2 linked regions of the Proteiniborus sp. DW1 genome follow. The protein of the gene in region 1 interacts with the protein of each later gene in a pairwise test. Links are inferred from orthologs where the notes say so. Each region holds a gene or a part of one and is shown in the gene's direction. Other genes may lie near its edges. The genes, in order: ftsZ and DW1_RS09740.

Region 1 (8,507 bases):
GTTCTAGTTGGCCTGATGCATTATACAAATTAGGTGATGGATACCATTTCTTAAAGAAACAACTTCAGGCAAGTGGTATAGGATTAGTGGCTATGTTATTTTTCATGAACTTCGATTACTGGAAGCTTGACAAGTTGGCAAGGCTAATATTTATATTATCAATTATATCAGCATTTCTTATATTTACTCCATTAGGGATAGAGCTTAATGGTGCTAGAAGATGGGTTAATTTAGGTTTTACTACTTTTATGCCATCAGATGCTATTAAAATAGGGTCGATTATTTTTCTATCATCATTTTTATCTAGAAGAAAAGATGATGTAAAGAAGTTCACTAAAGGATTTATTCCAGCATTAATTATAATTGGGATTTCTTGTGGACTAATAATTATGCAGAGAGATTTAAGTACCAGTGCTACACTAGGAATGGCTCTTTTTATACTATTGTTTGTAGCTGGTGCCAATATATTTCATCTTTCTATTCTTGGCGTATTGGGTATAGCAGGAGGTACTTTAGCTATAGTAGGAGAAAAATTTAGAAGGATGAGATTTACAGCTTTTTTAAATCCCTTTGCACCAGAAGTTAGAGATAATTATGGATGGCAGGCGATTCAATCTCTTTATGCATTAGGTTCGGGAGGACTGTTCGGATTAGGTTTGGGTAAAAGTAGGCAGAAATTCTTTTATATTCCTGAACCCTACAATGATTTTATTTTTGCAATAATTGGTGAAGAACTAGGTTTTTTAGGGTGTGTAACTGTAATGCTTTTACTTCTTCTTATAATATGGAGAGGTTTAAGAATTGCCTTAGGTGCGAAGGACCTATTTGGATGCTACCTTGCATCAGGAATAATAGCACTTATTGCAGTACAATCATTGATACATATAGCAGTTGTAACCTCTTCTATGCCTACTACAGGAATTACATTGCCTTTTATAAGCTATGGAGGAACATCACTAATGATGTATATGGCAGCTGCTGGAATTCTGCTAAATATATCAAGACACTCGGATTTAGATAGGAGCTGAGAACATGAAAGCATTGATTACAGGCGGAGGCACAGGAGGGCATATTTATCCTGCTTTAGCTATTGCTAGAAAAATCAAAATGGAATACAAAAATGTAGACATATTATATGTAGGGACAGAAAAAGGTTTAGAAGCAGAGATAGTTCCAAAGGAAGGTTTTAAATTCAAAACAATTAGGGTAAAGGGATTCAGTAGAAAACTTTCAAAGGATACCTTTAAATCTATTAAAGAATTATTCTTAGGACTAAATGATGCAAAAAAAGTTATTAAGGAATTTAAGCCTGACATAGTCATAGGTACAGGTGGATATGTATGTGGTCCTATTGTTTTAACTGCTGCTCTAAAGAAAATACCTACAATTATACATGAACAAAATGCTTTTCCAGGAGTTACAAATAGAATTCTTTCCAGATTTGTAGACAAAGTTGCAGGCAGCTTTGAGGAATCAAGGAAATATTTTAAGGATGTAAATAAGTTAGTTATAACAGGCAATCCAATTCGTCAGGATATTGTAGGATATAATAAAGAAGTTGCATATAAGGATTTAAACATTGATCCTAATAGACCATTTGTATTATGCTTTGGAGGCAGTGGGGGCCAGAAAAAGCTTAATGATGCAATGCTTGATGTCATTGTTAATAATAAAAACAACACTAGTATTCAAATTATTCATGTAACTGGTAAAAGGCTATATGATAGTTTTATGGAAGGCCTGAAACAAAAAGGTGTAGATAAGCTAACAGATAATATTAGAATATATCCATATTTTTTTGAAGTACCAAAGGCATTATCTATTGCTGATGTAGCTATAACTAGTGGTGGTGCAATAGCCATAGCTGAAATAACTGCAGTAGGCATTCCCAGTATACTAATACCAAAGGCATATACAACAGAGAACCATCAAGAATATAATGCTAGAGCATTAGAGAAAAATGGAGCAGGTATTGTAATTTTGGAAAAGGATTTAAATGGTGAGTTATTGAATAAGGAAATTATTAATTTATTATCTGATAAAATTAAATTAAAAGAAATGGCAGAAAGAAGTAGAAAAATGGGTATCATTAATGCAGATGATAGAATACTTAATATATTGAGAGAATTGTTGGGAGAGTAGTTTAGTAGCAGTAACACCTTTTTTGAATATGCATAAAATAGATATATACTGTTTTTTACATACAGTTTGGAGCATATTCTGGAGGTGTAATAATGAGTAAGTATATCATAGAAGGTGGCAGGAGGCTAGTTGGAGAAGTACCAGTAATTGGAGCCAAGAATGCGGTGCTACCTATTTTAGCAGCAACTGTTATAAACAACAATACAAGTACTATTTTTAATACTCCAAATTTAAGAGATGTAGAGGTTATGGAGCAAATTTTAGTGTCTATAGGATGTAAGATCAATAGAGTTGACAATGTAATCTTTGTAGACTCAAGAAATCTCTCTAAAATAAAAATACCAGAAGAACTTGTAAGGGAAATGCGCTCGTCCATTATATTAATGGGAGCAATGCTGACTCGATGCGGAGAGATAGTCGTAAGCTATCCTGGGGGATGTGAAATTGGTCCTAGACCTATTGATTTACACCTAAAAGCACTTAGACAACTAGGAGCTACTATTGAAGAGTCCCATGGCTTTTTACACTGTAAAGCGGAGAAGTTAAAAGGTTGTGATATACAGCTAGATTTTCCTAGTGTAGGTGCTACAGAAAACATTATGCTAGCTGCTGTAAAGGCTGAAGGTACTACTATAATTAGAAATGCAGCACGTGAACCTGAGATAATTGATCTTCAGAATTTCCTTAATGGGATGGGAGCTAAGATTCATGGAGCAGGAACAAGCATAATAAGAATTGACGGAGTAGATAATCTTACTAGCGTAGAACATACTATAATACCTGATAGAATAGTCGCTGGTACCTATATGGTTGCTTCCGCAATTACTGGTGGAGAAGTTATACTGAAAAATATAGAGGTGGAACATATTCAATCTATAATAGCTAAGCTAAAAGAAACAGGATGTATGATATATAATAACTGTACTACTTTAAAAATAATTGGTCCTAAAAAGATTAATGCTATTGAAACAGTTCAAACATTGCCATATCCTGGATTCCCTACAGATATGCAAGCACAAATGATTGCTTTACTTAGTATTGCCAATGGAACAAGTATAGTTACTGAGACAATTTTTGAGAATAGATTTAAACATGTAGAAGAACTTGTTAGAATGGGTGCTAATATAAAAATTGCGGGGAAGGTTGCTATAATTAAGGGAGTAAAAGAGCTTACAGGAGCAAAAGTTACTTCAAAGGATCTAAGAGGAGGAGCTGCATTAGTTTTAGCAGCTTTGGCAGCTAATGGAACCACAGTAATTGAGGATACTTTTCATATAGAAAGAGGTTATGATAGTCTAGAAAAGGACCTTCTTGCTTTGAATGCAGACATTAGGAAAGTTTAGGCAGCGTATGCTGCTTAAGACCTCAAGGACAAGCCTATTGGAGGGTAATAATGGGTAAAATAGATAAAAAAATAAAAAAGAAAAAAAACAGGCTTATATTTTTTATTATTATACTACTAGCTTCAACTTTTTTTATTCTCTACACTAAGACAAGCTTCTTTCATATTTCAAGTGTAGAGGTCAATGGAAATGATAAAATTACAGATGAAAAAATAATACTTGCATCAGGCATAATAATAGATGAAAATATATTTAAAATAAACTTAAAAGTGGTAAAGGAAAATATATTATTCCATCCATATGTAAAAGATGTTATAATCAGGAGAAAGTTACCAAACAAGATATTAATTGAGATAGAGGAAAGAAAAGAGATTGCTATTATAAACTATACAGGTTCATATGTATATATTGATGAGGAAGGTATTATTCTAAACATATTATCTGAAAAAAGTGATGAGGAAATTATTGAGATATATGGAATAGAAATAATTAGCCCCAAAATAGGAGAAAAGATACAATTTAGTGATGAAGAAATGATGCCAAAAGTTTTTGAGTTTATTAATAGCAGCAGAATGTTAGGGATATCTAAATCTTTTGAAAAAGTGACCATTGACGAAAACAATAATGTGGATATTTATATGGAAAGTGGAGGAAAGGTTGCATTCGGCACCTTAGATGATGTAAAATATAAATTGAATTTTCTTATATCCATTTTAGAAGAGTTAGAAAGCAAAAATCAAGGATATCGAACAATTCATTTAGATAAAGGAAATAATGCAATCATAATTAAGGAAAATGATTAGGAGTGGGAAAATGAATGATATTAAGAGCAAGGTAGCTATAATCTTAGTTTGTATTGCATTAGGTACAATTCTAGCAATTCAATTTAAGACTGTTGAGAATTCAATAGGTTCTGGAACCATACCTACACAGAGAGCCCAACAGTTGGCAATTGACTATAAAAAGGTTCAAGATGAAAGAGATGCACTAAGAAATGAATTAGATAATTTAGAGGCTAAGCTAAAGCAGTATGAAAAAGGTGAAGCAGAGAAGGATGTTTATTTAGAAAACTTGTATAAAGATATAGAAAAATATAGAAATTTAGCAGGTTATGAGGATGTTCAGGGACCTGGGATTACTATTGAAATAAATGACCCTCCAGCCGAAGTTGTATTTGGCGGAGATTCTAGTATTATTGTAGATAATTATGAGTATATTCTCCAGATAATAAGTGTTCTCAACGCTACGGAAGCAGAAGCTATATCAATAAATGATCAAAGATATACAAGCTTTACAGAGATAGTTAAAGCTGCAGACCACTTAGAGGTAAATGGTTCATCTCTTGGACCACCTTTTGTCATTAAGGCAATAGGGAAGGCTGATGACTTAGAAAATTCACTTCGTATTAAACATGGGCTTATATGGTTTATGGAAAATGCACTTAATTTAGATATACACATTAAACAAGAGCAAAATATATTTATTCCTAAATATAGAAAAATTAAAGAATTTAGATATGCTCAACCAGTAGAAGAAATATCAAATTAAATTATGGAGGATTATAAAATGGGCGAGAAGAAAAATACAGGAATGGCTTGGCTTGTAATCCTTTCTATTCTTCTGGGATTTCTGTTATCTTTTCAGATGAATCAGAATATAGAGGACTATGATTTAGTTTCATTGAAAAATTTACAGACAATGAAGAATGAAATAAGCAATATTCGTAAAGAGATAGATGATATAAAAGGATTGACAGAAGAAAGAAAAAGAGAATTAGAAAAACTTAAAAGTGTAATCAATGATGAAGAGGCAGATATATCAGAACACTTAATCGAAGAGATAGATAAATTAAGGTTAGTATCAGGTTTAGAAGATGTTCAAGGTCCTGGAATTAGAATTATAATTGATGACAACAAAGATGATGAAATAGTTGGTGGTCATATAAATGATGATATCGTTCATGATTCTACTATACAAATGATTATAAATGATTTAAAGATAGCTGGAGCAGAAGCTATAAGTATCAATGGCCATAGAGTTATGTCCAGATCTGAAATTAAATGTGGTGGACCTACAATTAGATTTAATGGCAGAAGCTCAGCTCCACCATTTGTCATAACTGCAATAGGGGATCCTAAGCTACTTTATGCATCTGTAAGTGCACCAAATACCTATGGTTGGATTTTGAAGGAGGTCAATAAGCTTAGAGTCGAAACGATTATGAAGGACAATGTGTCTATACCCAAATATAACTGGGTTAATGAAGAGTTTAAGTACGCAAAACAAATAGAAGAAGGTGAATAATTGTGATTCTGTTAGCTCTTGTTGGTATAATAATTGGAGTACTGATAGGTAATTACCTACCTATAACTTATTCTGCTAGCTATTCTTTATATGTATCAGTTGCAATATTAGCTTGTCTCGACTCAGTCTTTGGTGGATTAAGAGCAGCATTAGAACAAAAATTTAATACTGAAATTTTTGTTTCGGGATTTTTTGGGAACTCAATTTTAGCAGCATTCTTAGCATATATAGGTGATAGATTAGGTGTACCTCTCTACTATGCAGCGATTTTTGCTTTTGGTGGAAGGCTATTCCAAAACTTTGCCATTATAAGAAGATTGATTTTTAGAAAGAAAGATTCAAACTAGAATCTTAATATTTTTCAAATAAAATAATAATCTAGGATCAAAGAAGGAAATATAGTTAAAAAAGTAAAGTATATTGCATATGAACTAAAAGCGAACCAATATTTTCCGATAAAATAGCTATCATATATGATTTATTAAAGAGGAAAATTAAATATTTTATAGAATAATATATTATGAAGAAGAAAAAAAGCAAATTATAAAGAAAAAAGAAGAAAAGTGGTAAGATAAGAATCAATATAGAAACTAAATAATAAATGTTTCGTATATAATAAGGGGGTAATGAAGTGTTCGATTTTGAAGTAGATGTAGAACAATTTGCGCATATTAAAGTCATTGGAGTTGGTGGTGGTGGAAACAATGCTGTTAACAGAATGATTGACAATCAAGTAAAGGGAATTGAATTTATCACTATTAACACTGATAAACAAGCTCTTCACTCTTCTAAGTCTGAGATAAAGCTTCAAATAGGAGAAAAGCTAACTAAGGGACTTGGAGCAGGAGCTAATCCTGAAGTTGGAATGAAAGCTGCAGAAGAGAGTAGAAATGAGATAACTGAAGTTTTAAAGGGTGCAGACATGGTATTCATAACTGCAGGTATGGGTGGTGGAACAGGAACAGGTGCAGCACCTATTGTGGCAGAAATAGCAAAAGAACTTGGCATATTAACTGTTGGAGTAGTTACGAAGCCTTTTATGTTTGAAGGCAGAAAGAGAATGATGCATGCAGAAAAAGGAATTGAAGAGCTAAAGAAGAGAGTAGATACATTAGTGACTATCCCTAATGATAGATTATTACAGGTAGTAGAGAGAAAAACATCTATTGTAGAAGCTTTTAGTATAGCTGATGATGTTTTAAGACAAGGTATTCAAGGTATATCTGATTTAATTGCAGTGCCTGCATTAATAAACCTAGATTTTGCCGATGTGAAAACCGTTATGTTAAATCAAGGCTTAGCGCATATGGGAATAGGGAAGGCAAGCGGTGAAAACAGAGCTACTGAAGCAGCTAAACAGGCTATACATAGTCCATTGCTAGAAACCTCTATTGAAGGTGCAAAAGGTGTATTATTGAATATAACAGGGGGACCGAATTTAGGAATCTTTGAGGTTAATGATGCTGCTGATCTTATTAGACAAGCAGTTGATCCAGATGCAGCTATTATCTTTGGAGCTGGTTTAGATGAAAACCTAAAGGATGAAATTAAGATAACGGTCATTGCTACAGGCTTTGATAGTATTAAACAAGAAAAAGTAATAGACAAGTCTCCGGTTTCTTTTGCAAATTCTAATGAAAAAGCTAAAGAAAAAACTACACCAGAACCAAAACATTTTGATACTGACGAACTAGATATTCCAACTTTCTTAAGGAGAAGAGATAAATAACCCTTTCTATTTTATAGAAAGGGTTTTTTTTCGACTTCAGTATATGACATAATTCTAATAGTAGTTGTATTATAATAGACATAAAAATAAAATGATATGAATAAAAGTTTATTAGAATGAGGATGTACAAAAAGGGGGCAGTGGTTTGTACATATATGCAGAATATCTTTTACTGGAAAATATGGTGATTAATTATATATTACTATATTTAACTGGAAAGTTTACAAAAACAGAAGCGAATAATGTTAGGTTATTATTAGCTTCTTTTATTGGAGCAGCCTATGCATTAGTCATATTCTTTCCTTTATTAATGTTTATGACAAAATTCATTATAAAGTTGGCTGTATCCATCTTAATTATAATAGTAGCTTTTAATCCGATGAAAATCAAAAAATTTATAAGACTTATATCAACTTTCTATGTAATGGCTTTTATTTTTGCTGGAGCATCACTAGCATTATTCTATTTAGCTGATATAGAGGCATACGCAGGAAATGGTATATTTTACATTAAGGATTTTCCTGTAAAAATACTAGTACTTGCTGTGTCCATATCATATGTTCTTATTAAGATAGTTTGGGGATATATTCAATCAATTTTGACAAAGAGTAAGATTTATATACCTATAATTGTTAGTTTAAACAATAAAGCTGTTGAAATAATGGGATTGTTAGATACAGGAAATTTATTAAGAGACCCTCTTACACAAACACCAGTAATAATCATTCAGTTTTCGGCCATAAAAGAACTCTTACCAAGTGAAGTACAAAGTATCTTTGAGAAATACAAAGAGAACGACTTACAGGTTATTTCAGAAATTATGATGGATAATGCTACTGGTTTAAAGTTTAGACTAATACCATTTAAATCTTTAGGAAAGGAAAATGGTATGTTAATAGGTTTTAAGCCAGATAATGTTGTAGTAAAAGATGATGAAGATAAGTCGTTTTGCGATATTATAGTTGGAATTTACAACAATAATCTTTCAA
Region 2 (6,557 bases), on another replicon or contig:
CTTAAGGAATTAGATAAACCTTTTGTTATACTTCTTAACTCAAAACACCCAGAGTTAGATAGTACTATAGCTTTAAGAGAGAATCTAGAAGAGAAATATAAAGTGCCAGTTATAGCTGTAGATTGTTTAAATATGGAGATGACAGAGATAAATCACATACTTGAAAAGGTATTATTAGAATTCCCAATTAAAGAGATAAACATTAATCTACCACAATGGATTGAAGGGTTACCAAAGAATCATTGGGTAAAGAGCTCCATTTTTAATTCCATAAAAGAAATTGTTCACAATCTTCAAAGATTAAGTGAGATAAATCATGCTGTAAATAAATTTGGGGAATTAGATATAATAAGCAATGTTAAAATCAAAGGAATTGAACTTGGAGAAGGAGTAGCAAATATAGAGATGAATGTTGATGGGCAGTTATTCTACAGAATTTTGAATGAACTAACTGGATATAAAATTGACGGTGAACATCAATTGCTAGGATTAGTGACAGGCTTAGCTAAAGCTAAGAGAGAATTTGATAAGGTTGAAAGAGCTTTAAATGATGCGAGGCTCACAGGATACGGATTAGTGCCTCCTAGTCTGGAAGAATTAGACTTAGCTGAACCAGAAATTTTCAAGCAAGGAAATAGATTTGGAGTCAAGTTAAAGGCTATGGCACCAAGCCTGCATTTTATTAGGGCAGATTTGACTACTGAGGTTTCTCCAATAATAGGAACTGAGAAGCAAAGCGAAGAGTTAGTAAAATATTTATTAGATGAGTTTGAAAGCGATCCATCAAAGATATGGGAATCAAATATGTTTGGGAAGTCCTTACATGATTTAGTAAAAGAGCAGCTGGAAAGCAAACTAAACATGATGCCAGAAGACGCCAGAAGTAAAATGCAGAGAACTTTAGAGAGAATAGTAAATGATTCAAGCGGAGGGCTAATCTGTATCATAATATAAAATGGGAAGGGGCACCTTCCCATTTTTGTGTATGCACTCGGCATGTTCAACAACTTGGTGGTGAAAGTCCAGTGCGAGCTTGATGATAGGAACCGTTAGCTGAGGGCAAGGGTGTTCATGCTGACATGGAATTTGAAGGAAGCCTAAAGCAAAATCCTGAGCATAATATCCAAAAATACAGGCAGTTAAATAAAACAATTTGTAGAAGAGTTGAATATAATAAGTCAGGTGTTTTTTTAATAGATGGATGATTAATTACTAAACTTAGATTTTGTGATCAAAATAAACAAGTCAGGGTAAAACCTCGACTGTTTAGAACTAAAAGAAAAATCCACAGCTACAGAATATTAGCACTAATAATATAAAGAAAAATAGTAGAGTATCATTCGAACCAAATATTCCTTGATTTGACATAGTATTACTACCTCCTACTAGTTAATTTTTAATTGTTTTTTAAGGGAGCTCCTAATGGGTGTAATATATAGTATGAAACTTTCAATAAGATGTTACGAAAATATATAATGAAAGGTATAGAAGAAGTATAGAAGTTTAGGGGTTATAACTTATGAGCAAAATTAATAAAATAATAAGATTAAATTCTCTATCATTTATCAGAAGTATCCTTTAAAAAGAATGTGAGGAATGAAAAGTTGGATTAAACTTAGATATTGAAAATGTGGAGGAGTATCTCAAGAAAATATTGAGGGATAAATAAAACTAAATCTATGATAAATTGTTATATAGCATAAATTTTTTCACTAATAAGAGTAGGTTTCTAAAATATTTTGTAAAGATGAAATCTAAAATGAAATAAGGTGGCTGTTAAGCCACCTTTGTCATTAAATATGTAAGCTGCTTATGCATCCAATTAAAAAATACAGCTTTTAATCAAAATACTTATAATATGAATGGCTAATTTACAACGTTAGTTGACTATATAAAACTATAAACTGGTCGGGATGACAGGACTTGAACCTGCGACCCCAAGTCCCCCAGACTTGTGCGCTACCATGCTGCGCTACATCCCGATAATATCATAAGTAAAGCATTCATAAAATAAGCTCATAGGATATTTTGTTAATAATATAAGTAATATTATATCATAAAAATATCAAAAAGCTAAGTGAATATTTTCTTTAATTTTATGTATCAGTAGTAAAATAGAGATTTAATATTAGTTGTTTCTATATGTTTTATAGTTCTTGAATTTATGATATACTTTTTATATAAAGCTAATAGAAAGTAGGTATATTATGTTCTTATCTGAAATTATATTGGTTTTGATAATGCTTTTTTTAGTGAGCATAATTGGATATATTTTAGTAGTTGTTAAAGAAAAACTCTATTTAAGTGATAATATAATAGTTTTAGGCAAAAAATCTGTGACCCAGGATCATATTGATGAAACAGACATGAAGTTTTTCTCCTTAAGTGGAGTCAAATTAAAATCAGGAGATGAGATAAGGGTAACTTTATATAATAACGATAAAGTAGATGGAATAGTAATTGGAGCAAAAACTAAAAATAGAGAGCTATTATTAGTGACCCATAAAGATGAGGTAAAAAGCTTTGAATTAGATAAAATCAAAAAAATAAAAGTAGTAAGTAAATATGGATGCTTTTTCAAATAAATGCTTCATAATTTAGAATTTCTGAATTTTTTCGTTTTAGTTTGAAGGAAAATAGAATTGTATGAAGAATTATAATAGGCAAGAGGTGGTCTAATGTCTCAAGAGGAACGAAAAAAAAAAGAATTAAGCGTAAAAGATTTAGAATTACTTTAATAATAATTGTAGTATCCTATATTTTTTCTAGAATGATACCTGTATTTTCCATAGGAATTCATAAGACTGTTATTGCTGAGGCTGGAGTTATAGAAGATATTGTTTCTTCTAAAGGAATAGTTATTAAAGATGAGTTTGTATATAAGTCAGAAACTCAAGGTACTGTATCTTTGCTAAAGCAAGAAGGTGAAAAGGTGGCTAAGGGAGTTCAAGTTGCTAGAATTAACAGAGCAGAGGGGAGTACATATTCAAATGAGTTAGAAGAGATAAATAGACAGATAGAGATATTAAAAAAATCATCAGATAATAAGGAAATACTTAATGAAGATAAAAATAAAATACATGATAATATTGCTTCAATAATTGATGAACTTCAAAATAGTATATTAAGTGGAAATTATAGCGATGCTCTTATACACAGGGATACCTTACTAATGACTATTGACAAGCAACAGCTAGTTGCAGGGCAAAATAGTCTCATGTCTAATAGCTTAGATAATCTCCTAGAACGAAAGAATGAAATTATCAAAAATATGGAAAGTTCTAAACATGTAAGCTACGCTCCAAAATCTGGAATAATAAGCTACCAGCTAGATGGTTTAGAGGATATTTTTACAATAAGCAAAATCAATGATTATGAATCTAGTGATTATAGACTTATAGATGTAAACAAAACAGACTTGACAGAAAAGAATATAGTTAATTTTGGAGAGCCTGTTTATAAGATAATAGATAATTTCACATGGTATATAATGACGGAAGTTGATTCTAAGGGAATGGACAAGCTTGAAGAAGGTAAGACAATATACATAAAAATCAATGATGATGAAAGAAAAATAATATCTAGAGTAGTAAGACTTGTTAAAGAAAATGACAAATGCTTTATTATCTTAAAACTAACGGAATATTTCCACGAATATTACAATGAAAGATACTTAGATATCCATATAGTTAAAAACACATATGAGGGACTGATAATTCCAAGTAAGTCCATAATAGAAAAAGATGGAATAAAGGGTGTTTATATTAAAGATATAAGCGGAATAGTTAAATTTAGACCAATAAAAATATTAGCTAGCCATAATGAGCATACTATTGTAAGTAAAGGGGCTGGGCTTAATAGTGTAATAGAGCTTGAAATAAATGGTGAAGTTCAGAAATTTAATACTATGCAAATGTATGATGAAGTATTTGTTAATGGAAGTAAGATTAAAGAAGGACTTATAATTGATTAACATAGGGAGGGATTATCGATTTATATTAAAAATAACATTGATAAAATTTATGAAAGAGTAAACAGTATCATATCTAAAAAAGGCTTAAGCTTGGATGATATTACAATAGTAGCTGTAACTAAAACAGTAGATGTTGACAGAATTAACGAGGCTATTTCCTATGGAATTTCAGATATTGGAGAAAATAAAGTTCAGGAAATTCAATGCAAATATGAGAAAATAGTTCCAAACACAAAATGGCATATGATAGGGCACCTACAAAGTAACAAAGTAAAGTATATTATTGATAAGGTTCATTTGATACATTCATTAGATAGAGTTAGTTTAGCTAAAGAAATCCAAAAAAGAGCTGAAGAACATGATATATGTGTAGATACATTAGTTCAGGTAAATATAGCTGAGGAAGACTCTAAATTTGGCTTAAGAAAAGAAGAAGTTATCCCTTTTATTGAAACTATAAAAGACTTTAATCGAATAAGAGTAAAGGGCTTAATGACAATAGCACCATATGTAGAAAATCCTGAAGAAGTGAGATTTGTTTTTAGAGATTTAAAGAATATGTTTGAGGATATTAAGGAATTTAAATTTTCTAATGTAGATATGAAATATCTATCTATGGGAATGACAAATGACTTTGAAGTTGCATTAGAAGAAGGTGCAAATATGATACGTATAGGAACTGGTATTTTTGGAAAAAGAACATATAAGGAGGATTAATAAATGGGAGACATTGCAAACAAGTTTATGAATAAGGTTAAATATATAATAGGGATTGATGATATGGAAGAACCAGATGATGAAATAGTTGAAACTAATAATGAAATTGAATTAGATTTACAAAAAAATATGTATAGACAGAATAAGATTTTAAATATTCATACTAATAATACTGTTAAGCTAGTAGTTTATGAGCCCATAAAATATGAAGAAGCTCCTAAAATGGTCGAAGATTTAAAAAACAGGAAAATTGTAGTCATAAACTTAGAAGAAATGGAAACAGAACCAAAGAAGCAAATTTTTGATTTTTTAAATGGTTCAATTTATGCATTAGATGGTAATATTCAAAAAGTTTCTAAAGATATATTCATTTTAGCTCCAAGTAATGTAGAAATAGATTCAAGATTAAAGGAAGAATTAAAAAACAAAGGAATATTTCCTTGGCAAAAATAATTAAGAGGTGAAAAGCTTGGGCGTTTTAAAGATGGCATTAGAAAGGCTAATTTATATAGTTGAAACTCTTATTTTCATTAGAGCTATATTATCATTTATTGTAATAGATACAAATAATGCTATAACCTCTTTTATCTTTCAAGTTACTGAACCAGTTTTATCACCATTTAGGGAAATTTTGAGAAGACTGAAAGTTGATACAGGAATGATAGATTTTTCGCCTCTTTTGGCTATACTATTCCTATCTTTTCTGTCTAGAATTATTAATATAATTTTTTAGGATAGATATGACAATGGATAAAAACGCATTAATAGAACATATTAAAGATAAAAATCAACACTTAACTATGCGCAGAGTTTTAGATAAACTTGAAAGAGTAGTTGGAAAATATTCTATAGAATTTACTGATTTTCTAGATCCATATCAAAGAAAGCTATGTTATTCATTTATTAATAGGTTTCAGGAAGTTTCATTTTTTGAAGATGGAGGACTAGAAAACTCTGAAAGAAAGTCTATAATAATATTTCCGTCTTATATGGATAGGAGCGATGTTTTATCACCAATACAGGCATTGAGAATTGATGGAAGCTTTAAGTTCAGAGAATTAACTCATAGAGATTATTTGGGCGCCATAATGAGTTTAGGTATAAAGAGAGAAAAAATTGGTGATATATTAATCCATAAAGATTATGGAAATATAATTACTTTTAAGGAAATCGCAGATTACATAAAATTCAATTTGGATATGATCAACAGGGAACCAGTAGTAATAACTGAAGTAGAATCATTTGAATTGGAAGAGGCGCAGGATGATTTTATTGAAAAAAGCTTAACCCTATCTTCTTTTAGGCTGGACGTATTTGTAAGCGCTATTTGCAATCTTTCTAGAGAAAAAAGTTCTTCACTCATTAAAAATGGTTATGTTAAGGTTAATTGGCAGACTATAGATTTAATTTCTAAAGAAGTACATGAAAATGACATGATATCAATACGTGGTTTTGGAAGAACAAAAGTTAGTATGATTTTGGGAAAGACAAGGAAAGATAGATATAAAGTCGTTGTAAAAATAATTAAGTAAAGGGGATGACATAGCAATATGCTTACACCACTTGACATTCAAAATAAGGAGTTTAAAAGAGGAGTAAGAGGATATAAGGAAACAGATGTGGATGCTTTTTTAGATGAAATTATGATTGATTATGAAAAAATATATAAAGAAAACATTGAACTTAAAGATAAAATTTCCATGCTTAATGACCAAATTAAGCATTATAATAAAATAGAAGAAACTCTTCAAAATACATTAGTTGTAGCACAAAGCACTGCTGAAGAAGTTAAGATTAGTGCGAAAAAGAGTGCAGAGTTGATTATTAAAGAGGCTGAAGATAATTCAAAAAAGATTATTGAAGAAGC

Evidence for each region.
Region 2: the proteins of ftsZ (region 1) and DW1_RS09740 interact in binary tests that used the Bacillus subtilis proteins (3 or more experiments, as listed by UniProt). The link is inferred for Proteiniborus sp. DW1 from one-to-one orthologs.

Annotation. Positions count from the first base shown.
Region 1 is NZ_FMDO01000031.1:83,448-91,954, forward strand. Bases 5,671-8,469 are described here. They hold ftsZ (cell division protein FtsZ), read left to right. Parts: upstream 5,671-6,420; coding sequence 6,421-7,518; downstream 7,519-8,469. Other genes in these bases: DW1_RS08165 (DUF881 domain-containing protein), read left to right, coding at 5,671-5,789; DW1_RS08170 (small basic family protein), read left to right, coding at 5,798-6,136; spoIIGA (sigma-E processing peptidase SpoIIGA), read left to right, coding at 7,664-8,469. Also shown: putative lipid II flippase FtsW, read left to right, coding at 1-1,028; murG (undecaprenyldiphospho-muramoylpentapeptide beta-N-acetylglucosaminyltransferase), read left to right, coding at 1,033-2,142; murA (UDP-N-acetylglucosamine 1-carboxyvinyltransferase), read left to right, coding at 2,235-3,485; DW1_RS08155 (cell division protein FtsQ/DivIB), read left to right, coding at 3,536-4,288; DW1_RS08160 (DUF881 domain-containing protein), read left to right, coding at 4,299-5,033; more of DW1_RS08165, read left to right, coding at 5,052-5,670; more of spoIIGA, read left to right, coding at 8,470-8,507. UniProt on the Bacillus subtilis protein: Essential cell division protein that forms a contractile ring structure (Z ring) at the future cell division site. The regulation of the ring assembly controls the timing and the location of cell division.
Region 2 is NZ_FMDO01000038.1:39,577-46,133, reverse strand. Bases 3,566-6,418 are described here. They hold DW1_RS09740 (cell division protein SepF), read left to right. Parts: upstream 3,566-4,693; coding sequence 4,694-5,143; downstream 5,144-6,418. Other genes in these bases: DW1_RS09725 (DivIVA domain-containing protein), read left to right, coding at 6,241-6,418; DW1_RS09730 (YlmH family RNA-binding protein), read left to right, coding at 5,437-6,222; DW1_RS09735 (YggT family protein), read left to right, coding at 5,160-5,423; DW1_RS09745 (YggS family pyridoxal phosphate-dependent enzyme), read left to right, coding at 3,992-4,690; DW1_RS09750 (biotin/lipoyl attachment domain-containing protein), read left to right, coding at 3,566-3,973. In the rest of the region: spoIVA (stage IV sporulation protein A), read left to right, coding at 1-954; DW1_RS15920 (hypothetical protein), read left to right, coding at 1,080-1,205; DW1_RS09755 (hypothetical protein), read left to right, coding at 2,208-2,585; more of DW1_RS09750, read left to right, coding at 2,654-3,565; more of DW1_RS09725, read left to right, coding at 6,419-6,557. UniProt on the Bacillus subtilis protein: Cell division protein that is part of the divisome complex and is recruited early to the Z-ring. Probably stimulates Z-ring formation, perhaps through the cross-linking of FtsZ protofilaments. Its function overlaps with FtsA.